4 regions of the Bacillus cereus group sp. N8 genome follow, and region 1 is predicted to be linked to each of the others. Evidence: riboswitches for the same ligand, from Rfam matches in the RefSeq annotation. Region 1 holds a riboswitch; each other region holds the start of a gene.

Region 1 (3,163 bases):
CGTGCACTTTTCCTTTTTGAATATGAATAGAAACATCTTCTAAAACAGGTGTAGCTACATGATAAGAATGTGTAATGTTTTGAAGAGAGAATGTCATCATTTTTTCTCCTTCTCTAATTTTTTCATCCAAGGAGAATATGCATCTTTTGAGTCTCCCCAACCGTTTATATGTTTTGATAATTGATCCATTGTTATATTTTCTTTTGGTAAACTACTTTTCTTTACTAAATAAGGTTCTAGTGAATAAATATCTGGCGTTTGTTCACCGGCAATTTTTTTGTATAAGAATCGCACTTGAACTTTACCTACTTCAGCTGGATCAGTTGCAGCTGTAGCAGCCCAAGGTGAGTTTTCTTTTTGCATGAGTTGTAAATCTTCATTACTTAAGTCAATGCCATATACTTTTATATCTGTACGACCAGCTTGTTCAAGTGCTTTAACAGCTCCTTTAGCGAACTCATCCCATGAAGCGAAAATAGCTTGTAAATCTCCTTTTTTCGGATATTTTTTTAGTAAGGCTTCTACTTGTGTTTGTGTATCAAGCGGTGTGTTATTACTTGCAGTACCGAATCGCGCAATTTCTTTTATATTTGGATAACGTTTATAAAAGGCATCAATGATAACATTGCGACGTTCCATTGGAGCAAATCCGCCAACCCATACGACTGCGATATTTCCTTGTCCATTCAAATCTTCCGCTAACGTTTTTAATGATTTCCATGCAAGACTATAGTCATCTTGATCAATAATTGTCACACCTGGCAAGCGTAGATCGTTATCAAACGCAACTACGGGAATATTCGCCTGTAATGCTTTTTCTACTCCAGGTTTTAGTGCTTCAGAGCGGCCGTGATCAATTAAAATACCATCCACTTTTGAATTAATAGCAGTATCTAAATTTGCCGCCATTTTTGCTAAATCGTTATCAGAGTTGTAGACTTGTACACTGCCGCCAAATAGCTCGACTTGTTTTTTGACGCCCTCAATATATTGAGAGGAAAAAGTTCCGATGGACATTTGCATAATTAATGCGATTTTTAATGGCTTCTTCATTTGGCTTGGAACTTCTGTTTGTAAGTGGTTTTCTACCGTTGTAGTCGCCTTTTTCACAGTTTCTTGCTTTTGTGAAGAGATAGCATCTTGTTCATTTGTACACGCTGTTAATGTAAATAAGAGAAAAATAAGTACGATGGAACATAATTTTTTCATGAAAAAATCCCTCCTAAACTAAGAAGAGAGAGGAGGGAGTGAAAATAAAAAACGTCTTTTCATATAGAAAAGACGTCTTATCATATTACTCTTATCTTTCAACACAATGTGTTGTAAGAATTAGCACCGTGCCCATAAATGGGTCGGTTGCCGGGCTTCGTAGGGCTCATCCCTCCACCTGCTCTTGATAAGACATCGAATATTTAACTATTTTGAATTATTTCACAAATAAATGGTGTTGTCAAACAGTATTTATAAAAAAAATCCCTCAGGAAGAGGGATTTTAATGTGGTAAGAAAACTAATTGATAAGCGAACAAGATTCCGAATAAATACACAAGTGGGTGAACAGCACGGAATTGTCCTTTTGCCATTTTCATAAGTGGGTATGAAATAAATCCAAGTGCAATACCTGTTGAAATACTTGATGTAAGTGGCATGCTTAAGATTACTAAAAATGCTGGGAATGCTTCATCGAACGTATCCCAATCGATGTGGCGAACTGAACCCATCATAAGACTACCAACGATAATTAATGATGGTGCTGTAATAGCTGAAACGCCAGAAACAGCGCTCACTAACGGCCCGAAGAATGCTGCTAATGCAAACAGAACAGCTACTGTAACAGTTGTTAAACCAGTACGGCCACCAGCTGCAACACCAGCAGATGATTCAATGTAAGCTGTTGATGGTGTTGTTCCGAACATAGCTCCAATTGTTGCTGAGAATGAGTCAGATAGAAGAGCTCGTCCTGCTTTTGGAAGCTTTCCGTCTTTCATAAATCCGCCTTGTTGTGCTACACCAAGTAATGTTCCTGTTGTATCAAATAGTGTAACGAGGAAGAATGAGAACACAACGCCGTATAATCCGTAGTTAATTACATCAGATACAGCAGTAATTGGATTTGAAACGATAATTCCTTCTGGTAATCCAGGCATTGATGTAACGCCATTTGAGAACGTTAATTGCCCTGTGAAATAAGCGATAATACCAGTTAGTAACATTCCGATAAACAGTGCCCCGTTTATATTTAAAGACATAAGGATAATTGTAATTCCAAGGCCAGCTAATGCTAGTAGAACTGGGGCAGAGTGAAGATCGCCAAGCCCAACTAAGTTGGCATCATTTTTTGTAACAATTCCTGTTAAGCGCAAACCGATAAAAGCAATAAAAAGACCAATACCAGCAGTAAGTGCATGTTTTAAGTTTTCAGGAATTACTTCCATTAATTTCGTACGGAAAGATGTGAATGATAACAAAATTAAAATCATACCTGCTACGAATACAGCAGAGAATGCAATTGCGAAAGTCATGCCTTCATGAGCTTTTACAACAGAGTAAGAGAAGTAAGCATTTAATCCCATACCTGGTGCAATTGCGATTGGTAAGTTTGTAAAGATTGCCATAAATAATGTTCCGACAACAGCGGCGATAATAGTAGCTGTAAATGCTTGTTCAAATGGAACGCCTGCATCCCCAAGGATGACAGGGTTTACGACAATGATATATGCCATTGTTAAAAAGGTAATAATACCTGCCATAATTTCAGTTTTAATAGAAGTTTTATGTTTTGAAAGGTTAAACATATAAACATCCTTTCTTTTTACGAATAATTTTCACAACAGTTATATATAATATTCGTTTTTTATCTATTTTGCAATAGTTTTGCATAAAAACTTTAGAACAATTCATATTTTATGTCTTAAATTCGAATATTAACCTTATCAATGAGTGTGAATTGCGGTTTTTTAATGTGTAAGTAGTTTTTATCATTGTGCACATTATAAGGGAAAAGGAGTTGAAGAAAGTTATGCCGCAGCAAAAAAACTTTTTAACAATGCCAGCGCAACATCAAAATAAACAGCCTGGTATTGAATCGTTAATGAATCCTCTTCCAAAGTTTGAAGATCCAAATTATAAAGGAAGTGAAAAGTTAAAAGGAAAGAATGTGTTAA
Region 2 (3,163 bases), on a different contig from region 1:
TAAATCCACCGATAAGTACACCGAGTCCTATATCGAGAGCTGCTGCAACTAACCCAACTGTTAGTGAAATTTTCCCACCAGCCCAAGTACGCGCCCAAATATCTCTCCCTAAATCGTCTGTTCCGAACCAATGCTCACTACTAGGCGGTAAATTAGTTGCTTCTTTTACTTGTTCACTCGCAGTAAATGACGTTAAACTTTCGCCAATAAGCGAGAAAACAATAATTAGTAATAACGTCACTGCCCCTAAAACTGCTATAGGGTTTGATATAAACTTGCGAAACACTTCCTTTTTTCGGCTAATCGTTTGCTGATCTTTATTTATAGTTAATTCTTTTTTCTCTTCATTCGTTAATAACTGGTCATTAATTTCATAAGCCCCCATTTAAACATCCTCCTCCTTACGTAATAGAACGAATACGTGGATCAACAATACGATGAATGATATCTGTAATAAAAATACATACAATTAATAGCGAACTATAGAAAATGGTTGTTCCCATAATTACCGGATAATCTCGGTTAAAAATACTATCTACAAAATATTTTCCTAAACCAGGAATTGAAAAGATTTTTTCAATAACGAAAGTTCCTGTTAAAAGTCCTGCCATTAATGGGCCAACAAATGTAAGTACCGGAACAATTGCATTTCGAAGAGCATGTCTTATAATGATTTTCTTAATTGGTATACCTTTCGCTCTCGCTAGCTTAATATAATCACTCTGCAACACTTCAATCATATTAGAGCGAACAAATCTTGTAATAACTGCGATTGGCCCGAGCGCTAATGCGAAAGAAGGTAATACAGTATGCTCAAACGTTCCCCAAGACGCCACTGGTAGTAATTCAAATTGGATGGCGAATACTTGTATAAATAGTGGAGCTAAAATAAAACTAGGAATAGAAATACCGAGAATCGCAAGCAAGCTCACACTATAATCAATCACTTTTCCGTGATATAGCGCGGCAAATGTACCTGCGGCAATTCCGACTAACAATGAAATAACAAGTGCTTGTAAACCAATAATTGCTGACGGTCCAAAACCGGTTGTTATAATTTCCGATACACCTTGACCTGTCGATTGAACAGATTCACCAAAATCAAAATGAACTACCCCATCCAAATAAGCAACATACTGATTCCATAACGGTTCATCAAGGTGATACTTTGCTCTCATGTTTTGTATCACTTCTTCAGGAAAGATTTTCGCATCCGACGAAAATGGATCCCCTGGAATAATATGCATAATTAAAAATGTTACTGTCGTAATAACCCATAGTGTAAATACCATAACCGATAATTTTTTAACAACATACACTCTAATAACCCCCTAAACTCATAAATTTACTTTGTTTTATTGACGTATCTTTCCCATTACTCCCTTTCTCTTCTTAAAATACAAAAAGCCTTGATCTTAAAAAATAAGATCAAGGCTTAATAAACAAAGGCCCATCACTTATCTTTCAAGACTTGCTTGCTGGAATTAGCACGGTGTTCTATTACAGAACCCGCTGCTGAGGTGTCATAGGGCCAGTCCCTCTACCTCTCTGGATAAGTAAATTGCTATATTATTATTTGGTTCAAATTGTATATTTTGAATTATAATTCTGAAAAAATGAAAAGTCAATCTAATTGGATATATTTAGAAAAATCAGTTTTTAATGGCATTATTTCTTAAAATCACTACTTTAACTTATAATAAAGTGACACTTTAATCAGTGGGGATCTTTGTCCATCCTTCACTGATTATTAGCCCACACCAATCGGGCTGCCCGCAAATAGCGGGATAAAATTAATTACTTTAAAGGAGTTATAAGATGGATCCCTTACTCCTAGCCACCATAGGATTGCCATTAACAATTGTCATACTCGTAATCATCGGCTTCTATAAACTCTTCATTAAAAAGACACGTATCACTTCTTTTTATACTCCATTCGATAATATTACTGGACAAACAATTTCAGAATTTCACGAAGAACAGAAGGTATTAGTATCCGAGGATGAAGACGGAGATGGTAAGAAGAAAAAATAACCTTGCGCATGCGCAAGGTTATTTTTGGGCCTCTGTCTGAAAACGTTTATAGTATGTCGATGCTGTTGCAAAATTAATTTCTATATCACGAATTAATGATGAATCTTCTTCTTTAGCTAACTTCTGTAATTTTTTCATCGCTTGTTCCGATTCATTCAAGAAACCAACATATACCTCATGTTCTTGCTCTTTCGACTTTGGAACACGAATTTCTTTACGTATATTATCAATATCTTCTAACATGCTCGTTGTTACCTTTTGCACATCTTCTTTATATGTAGCATTCGTTATTTCCTTACCGCCCTTTTCTTTTGCCACTTCGAATAACTGTAACGCCTTATTAATTTCTTTATTTATTTTCGTATCATATTTTTCATGTACTGCGCTGTATTCTTTCATTTCTTCTGTTTGCTCAGTAGATTGCTCTACCTTTTCTTTCGGTTCTTTCGTATCTTTATTTCCATTACATCCTGCTAGAAGGATCATACTTCCCATTACAGCAATACCCAAAACCTTCTTCATCTCGAATTCTCCTTTTATCTACAGCTACTACTAATTATAGTTTCTTTTATCTCCACTTGTTATTATACCGAGAACGCCCTACTTTTTACACTTAAGACGATATCTTAATATACATACCAACATTTTTGTCACAGTATCGTCACTTTATGCAAATAACTTTTGCATGAGTTATTTCAAAGAAATGAAAAAAAGAGCTGATTCAAAGAAATGTTTGAATCAGCTCTTTTTTATTAAGCCTCTAAATTTTGTTTTTGTTGCAGTTCAAACTGCTTCTCACTTCTTCTTGCCATAAATAAATAACATAGTACAGCACCAATTTCACAAAGAGCTATAACAACACCCATAGGCAATGCTGTATTACTTCCACCAATACCTACTAGCGGTGCAACAAGTGCTCCTGAAATGAACTGTAATAAACCTAATAAAGCTGATGCTGTTCCTGCTGCTTGTTTTTGATTTCTCATCGCTAACGAGAAGCCCGTTGTTGATACAACCCCAACACTTGATACAACAAGGAATAGCGAGCATAAAACACCGATTAGCCCTATTCCAAGTGCGATCGTAAGTAGTAACGATAGACCGCCAACAGCCGCAATAATAATACCAG
Region 3 (3,163 bases), on a different contig from region 1:
ATTCTTTCTAGCTCTAATTCAATTTTCCCTCTCATTTCATACCATCCTCATGTTTTGATTATTTCCCTGGAAATTCGACAAATATACGCCTGGTTTTATTATATATTAAAACAGCTGTCAGACAATTTCTGACAGCTCAATAAAGCACCTATTTTTTCTTTTCCATTACAGTAGCCGCAATGCGTTCAAACTCTTTTTGAATCTCATCTTTAAATGCATCCACTTTTGAATAATCCATAGCAGAAATATAAATTCTTTCTAATTTATCACGGACCGATTTTGCTTTTGCTAAGAAAGACATCGCCTCATTCATTTTTGTTTTATACTGAATTGATACGTCACGAATTTCTGTAGCATACTTCTCATCTGTCCCTGGTGTAACAATGAGGTCATACATATCAATAACCTCGTCACCTTCGCGACTTGGAAAGTATTCATGCGGTGCGGTGCTATCAAAAATTGCAAATCCCAGTTCTCTTACGATAATCATATCAAGACTATTCGGATCAAATCCACAATGATATACTTCTACTTCAAATCCTTTTTCTTCTGCTACCTTTGCTAATTTTTTAAGCATCGTTGATTTTCCAGAACCCGGGCGCCCTTTTATAAAATAGCGATGCGGGAGCCCTTCCGTTAAATTAGGAACGAAATCAACTGCTCCTTTCGGTGTAGCAGCTCCTAGGAATCGATGTTTCACAATCGAATTTTTTCCACTTTTATCTGTAAATAGTTTCTGTATAAACTGATCTGTTAATTTGTTTGCTTTATTAAAATCAATGTTACTAATATATATTTTTTCCCACTCATCATGTATTTCCAGAGCCTCTTTAAAACAACCGTAAGCTGCTTGAAAGGCTTTACTCGCCTCTGAAACGAATCGTTCAATCTCTAATTTTTTCTCTCTTAATTTACCTGCGTCCCAAGCAACACCTAAATTTATATACTCTTCAACAACTCCAGGCATTTTCGGCTCAATAACGTGCGGTGATGTACCGTCAACAATCCCTACTTTTAATTTTGGAATAATCACACCATCAACTGATTTATTGTCAGAAGAACAATGTAAAAGTTCAATATTATACCCTTTATCGACCCATTCACGCCCTATTGCCTTTATTAAAGAAGATTTTCCCGTTCCTGGGCCTCCCTTTAAAATAAACAACCTGTCTAGCCCCTTCAAATTCTCTTCGTATAAGCTGTGAAATCCTCTAGCTGTATTTCCACCAGCATAATAATTCAATACATTACCTGTCACTGCACTCACTCCTTCGCAGCATTCTATTTACATAAGCTACAATATGCGAGCCACCTTATTTGGGTGAATACCTATTTTGTATTGCACTAAAAAAGGAAATGAATTACAATTTAATTATTAAAAAAATCAAAATATTAAAACTGAATATATCTTTATCAAGAGAGGCAGAGGGACCGGCCCTTTGAAGCCCAGCAACCTCAGTTTATACAAACTGAATAGGTGCTAATTCCTGCAAAATGCAATGCATTTTGAAAGATAAAACTTAACCATTGTGTGCAAAACTCATCTTTCTTGATTATGAAAGATGAGTTTTTTATATTTTAAAACATATATTGGAGGTATTTAAAATGAAAGTAATCGACCTATCACAAACATTTGAAAACAATATGTCTCAATTTCCTGGAACACCAAAAATCCAACTAGAAGCAATTACAAACGTTGAAGAGACGGGCTATCAAGTTACAGATTTTCATTCTGTCGTTCATGTAGGTACACATTGCGATGCCCCTGCGCATTTCATTTCAGGTGCAACCACTATTGATCAATTACCCCTAAAACAATTTGTAGGTGAGGCCGTTCTTATCGATGTAACTCATATCCAAGAGAGAAAGTTGCCTAAGGAAGTATTGCATAATACCGATATAAAAGAAGATGATATTGTCATTTTCCATTCCAATCTATCTAATAAGTGGAATACAGCAGCTTATGAGAAAGAAGCGTTTTATCTTTCCGAAGAATTAGCTGAAGAACTGGTTCAATTAAAAGTAAAATCAGTCGGTTTAGATTTCATTTCTCCTGATGAGGTAACGACAGAAACATCACCGATTCACCACATATTACTAGGGAATAACATTTACTTAATTGAAAACTTAACAAATCTAGATGCTATTAAAGCGAAACGTTTCTTTTTCTCAGCAGCACCTTTAAAAATTAAAGATAGTGACGGTGCTTTCGCAAGAGCATTCGCTGTTATTTTTTAAACACGCCTACAAAAAAAGCAAAGATCATTTTTGACCTTTGCTTTTATATTTTTTATTTAAATTTAAAAAGAATTGTTCCACTCTTGGGCGTAACCAAGCTAAATAGTCTTTATCTTTCTTCTTTGTACAAGTTATCTCTTCTCCATCCACCATTTCGACAAGTTCTAGCTCTAACAATTGCCTCGTAAATGCTACCATATTTACTTCTTCAGCCGGATACTCTTCTTTTAATTTCTCCTCAATTTCTCCCAATAAAAAGCCGTCTCGCATCATTGCTAGTGCATCAATCCAAAGTGGCGGCATTTCATATGTTTCTCCTGTAATTGTATCTTTTACAATATAATTCAAGTTCTCTTTTCGAAATTGAATCGTGTGTAAACATACAGTCGAATTTAATGTTAATTCCATCATACCACCTCTTTCATAATATCCGCATAGAAAAAAGGATGCGCGTGCACCCCTTCTTTTCTTTTCATCACACTACCGAACCGTTACACGAGCTAAAAGCTCTATGTCGATATTTTCCTCCATTATAAACGAAGTGTTTTATAAAAAAAACCCTTCTTGAAACATTTTATAAAATGTTTATATTTACACAACAAGAACACTTTTCTGAAAAATAATTTCGTCTACTGCACTACACTGTTGGTAAATAAATTTCCACTTTCGTTCCTACACCCATACTACTTTGAATCGCGATACTCCCTTGATGTTCTTCAATAATTTTATATGTAATCATTAGTCCAAGACCTGTACCATTCTCTTTTGTTGTATAAAAAGCTTTTCCGATCTTTTCTATCTTCTCATTTTCTATCCCAAAACCTTGATCTTCAATAGAAATACACAAATTCTCTCCACCTTTTTCATATGCACGAATCTGAATATTCCCACCCTTTGGCATCGATTCTATTCCATTTTTGATAAT
Region 4 (3,163 bases), on a different contig from region 1:
TTATTCGTCGTAAATAGTTCAAGGAATGTAATTGGATCAGCAAAGTCAGGGCTCCAACCGTCAATTCCAATCTCGTAGTCACCTTTTAATAAGAGTGAAACTTGTTGTTTACGTGGTTGCGGTTTTATATTTACTGTTAAGCCATCTAAATTCTTTTCTAGTTGCCCTTTTAGGAACTCACCAGTTTTCTTCTCAAGGTCACCATCACTTGTTAATAATTCTAATGTTATCTTTTCAGAACCAAGTTCTTTTTTTGCTTTCTTCCATAATTCTTGTGCAGATGTTGTATCAACTTTTGTTAAATCGCCGTTTGCAGTACGGAAGTCTTTTCCATCAGGCCCTTTTGCAAAGTTTTTCGGCACGAGACTAAAGGTTGGTGTAGAGCCATCATTTAATAACGTATTTACGAAGGATTTTCGATCAATTGTTTGATCGATTGCTTGTCGTGCAGAAACGTTTTGAAGTACTTTGTTTTGTTGATTCATACGTAAAAACTGTACCCCTACATTCGGACGTTCTTTGAAGTTAGTATCCTTTTTATATTTATCAACGAAATCAGATGTTAGTTTTATACGGTCTAATTGTTTGGATTCGAATAAATTTACTTCTGTTGATTTCTCTTTCACAACGTTGAAATTGATTTCTTCGAGTTTGACATTATCTTTATCCCAATAGGTAGGGTTTTTCTTAAATTTAAAGCTTTGTTCATGCTTCCAATCGCTTAGTGTAAAAGCTCCGTTGTACAAGATTTTGTTATCTTCTAAAGCGTACTTATCACCTTGTGATTTAAAGAATTCCTCGTTAATTGGTAGAAATGTTGGGAACGCTGTTAAGCTAATAAAGTACGGAACAGGGCGTTCTAATTCTACCTCAAACGTATGGTCATCAATTGCTTTTACACCAAGTTGATCGGCTGGAAGTTCTTTGTTGTTAATTTTTGTTGCATTTTTAATATCAAAGAATAGAAATGCATATTCAGAGGCTGTTGCTGGATCGACAGCTCTTTGCCAAGCGAAGACAAAATCTTTCGCTGTAACAGGAGTGCCGTTTGACCATTTTGAATCTCGTAAATGGAATGTGTATTTCGTTTTATCGCCATTTACTTCATGAGATTTTGCAACGCCAGGGACAGGTTTGTTACCTTCACCAAGATTATACAAACCTTCAAATACGTTTCTCATTACTTGACCAGAATCAGTATCTGTAGCACGAGCTGTATCCATTGTTCGTATTTCAGTAGGTGAAGATAAGTTTAAAACCTGTTTACTAGGTTCCTCGTCTTTTGCATTTGCTCCGCTTGCTTCGTTTTTATAACTGCCGCAACCAGTTAATAAAATACTTACTCCTACAACTGATGCAATACCGGGTACAAACTTCTTTTTCATTTGATTTTCCTCCTAAATAGTTAATAAGATTGGATGATGATGAGGGAATGAAAAACAAAAAATCCCTCTTTTCGTATTGAGAAAGAGGGATTTTTACGTACAAGTTATGCACCCGTATATAAACGAAGTCCCTCATTCTATCTTTCAAGCACAAAGCTTGCAGGAAGTGGCACAGTATTCAAAATGAACCTGTTGCCGAGGTTTCAAAGGGCCAGTCCCTCCACCTCTCTTGATACAATGAGTAAACGAATAAATTTTATTAATTTTTGTGTTTCTTTGATAATTCAAAATCTTACACCTTAGATAATGAAGTGTCAATCAAATGGAATATAGTTTAAATTTTCAGTTTTATTAAAAATAAAAAAAACCACTGCATATGGCAGTGGTTTCCCTATTAGAAGTTAAAGTTATCCGGATCTGGACCAACACGGTGATTTTCATTTAAAGCTTGAATTGCTTTCATATCATCCGAGCTTAATTCAAAATCAAAGATGTTCGCATTTTCAATGATGCGGTGTTCTTTAATTGATTTAGGAATCGTTACAACTTCATTTTGTAGATCCCAGCGTAGAATCACTTGTGCAGTCGATTTATTATATTTTGTAGCAATTTCTTGTAATGTTGGGTGATCTAGTAGTTGTCCTTGCATTAATGGTGACCAAGCTTCAAGCTGAATACCATGCTCTTTACAGAAAGTGTGCAATTCTTCTTGTGCTAAACGTGGATGGTATTCCACTTGGTTAACCATAGGCTTAATTTCAGCAATTTCAAATACGTCTTGCAAATGGTGAATATGGAAATTACTCACGCCAATAGCGCGCACACGACCATCTTTATAAAGTTGCTCTAAAGCTTTCCATGATTCAGTGTATTTTCCTTTTACAGGCCAATGTACTAAATATAAATCTAAATATTCTAGACCTAATTTTTCTAATGTAGTTTCAAATGCTTGTAATGTTGACTCGTAACCTTGATCACTATTCCATACTTTTGATGTGATAAATAATTCTTCACGTGGAATACCTGATTCGTGGATTGCTTGTCCAACGCCGTCTTCATTTTTATATATGGCAGCTGTATCGATACTACGATATCCATTTTTAATAGCTGCTTTTACAGAATCAATTACTTCTGATCCGTCTTCTACTTTAAAAACACCTAAACCGAACCAAGGCATTTTTACGCCGTTATGTAATGTTGTGTAGTCGTTTAAACTTGTTAAAGTCATATTAATTCCCCCTAGCTTTTTTATTGGTCGCTTCAATTGCTTGTTGAATGACTTCTGAAAAATTATTTTCATATAGAACTTTTAAACCTTCAGCCGTTGAACCTCCTGGTGTTGTTACTTGTTCACGTAACATAGCTGGATCCTGGTTTTGCTGGAGCATAGCGGCAGAGCCAGCGATCATTTGAATGACAAGATGTTTTGCTGTTTCCTCATCAATTCCATAGCTTTTCGTTGCTTCAATTAAACCTTCAGCAAAGTGATAGAGAAAAGCGGGTGCACTACCAGTAACTGCGGTAAGTTGGTGAACTTCCTCTTCGGTACAAAACTGCGAGGTACCAATACCTCTTAAAAGAAGTTGTAACGTTTCATGATGTCGTTCCTCTACGGAATTTCCCGTCGTGTATAAAGAGATAGACTTGCCAATTTCAGCAGCTGTATTTGGCATAATCCAGGCAACAGGTGTCCCTTGAGGAAGTCTTTCTTCTAGATAAGATGGTCCGATTCCGGCAGCAACTGTCACGACAAATTGATCAGTTAGAAGAGGCGATAG

Evidence for each region. Region 1 has a riboswitch for S-adenosylmethionine ahead of JDS80_RS22525 (sugar ABC transporter substrate-binding protein). Riboswitches for the same ligand answer to the same signal wherever they lie in the genome.
Region 2: another riboswitch for S-adenosylmethionine. It lies ahead of JDS80_RS26525 (ABC transporter permease subunit); the one in region 1 lies ahead of JDS80_RS22525 (sugar ABC transporter substrate-binding protein).
Region 3: another riboswitch for S-adenosylmethionine. It lies ahead of JDS80_RS13550 (cyclase family protein); the one in region 1 lies ahead of JDS80_RS22525 (sugar ABC transporter substrate-binding protein).
Region 4: another riboswitch for S-adenosylmethionine. It lies ahead of JDS80_RS26000 (peptide ABC transporter substrate-binding protein); the one in region 1 lies ahead of JDS80_RS22525 (sugar ABC transporter substrate-binding protein).

What each region holds. Positions count from the first base shown of each region.
Region 1 is NZ_JAEHBK010000020.1:30,574-33,736, forward strand. Features, by position in the region: gene JDS80_RS22520 (sugar ABC transporter ATP-binding protein) at 1-100, opposite strand, end outside; gene JDS80_RS22525 (sugar ABC transporter substrate-binding protein) at 97-1,209, opposite strand; SAM riboswitch class I at 1,298-1,403, opposite strand; gene JDS80_RS22530 (NCS2 family permease) at 1,493-2,794, opposite strand; gene JDS80_RS22535 (SDR family oxidoreductase) at 3,019-3,163, shown strand, end outside.
Region 2 is NZ_JAEHBK010000035.1:25,256-28,418, reverse strand. Features, by position in the region: gene JDS80_RS26530 (ABC transporter permease) at 1-385, opposite strand, end outside; gene JDS80_RS26525 (ABC transporter permease subunit) at 402-1,319, opposite strand; SAM riboswitch class I at 1,455-1,559, opposite strand; gene JDS80_RS26520 (DUF3951 domain-containing protein) at 1,819-2,034, shown strand; gene JDS80_RS26515 (hypothetical protein) at 2,053-2,556, opposite strand; gene JDS80_RS26510 (multidrug effflux MFS transporter) at 2,787-3,163, opposite strand, start outside.
Region 3 is NZ_JAEHBK010000007.1:153,146-156,308, forward strand. Features, by position in the region: gene JDS80_RS13540 (nucleotidyltransferase domain-containing protein) at 1-35, opposite strand, end outside; gene JDS80_RS13545 (PRK06851 family protein) at 149-1,258, opposite strand; SAM riboswitch class I at 1,408-1,520, shown strand; gene JDS80_RS13550 (cyclase family protein) at 1,606-2,238, shown strand; gene JDS80_RS13555 (hypothetical protein) at 2,263-2,646, opposite strand; gene JDS80_RS13560 (ATP-binding protein) at 2,876-3,163, opposite strand, start outside.
Region 4 is NZ_JAEHBK010000032.1:33,868-37,030, reverse strand. Features, by position in the region: gene JDS80_RS26000 (peptide ABC transporter substrate-binding protein) at 1-1,385, opposite strand, end outside; SAM riboswitch class I at 1,520-1,624, opposite strand; gene JDS80_RS25995 (aldo/keto reductase) at 1,780-2,613, opposite strand; gene proC (pyrroline-5-carboxylate reductase) at 2,615-3,163, opposite strand, start outside.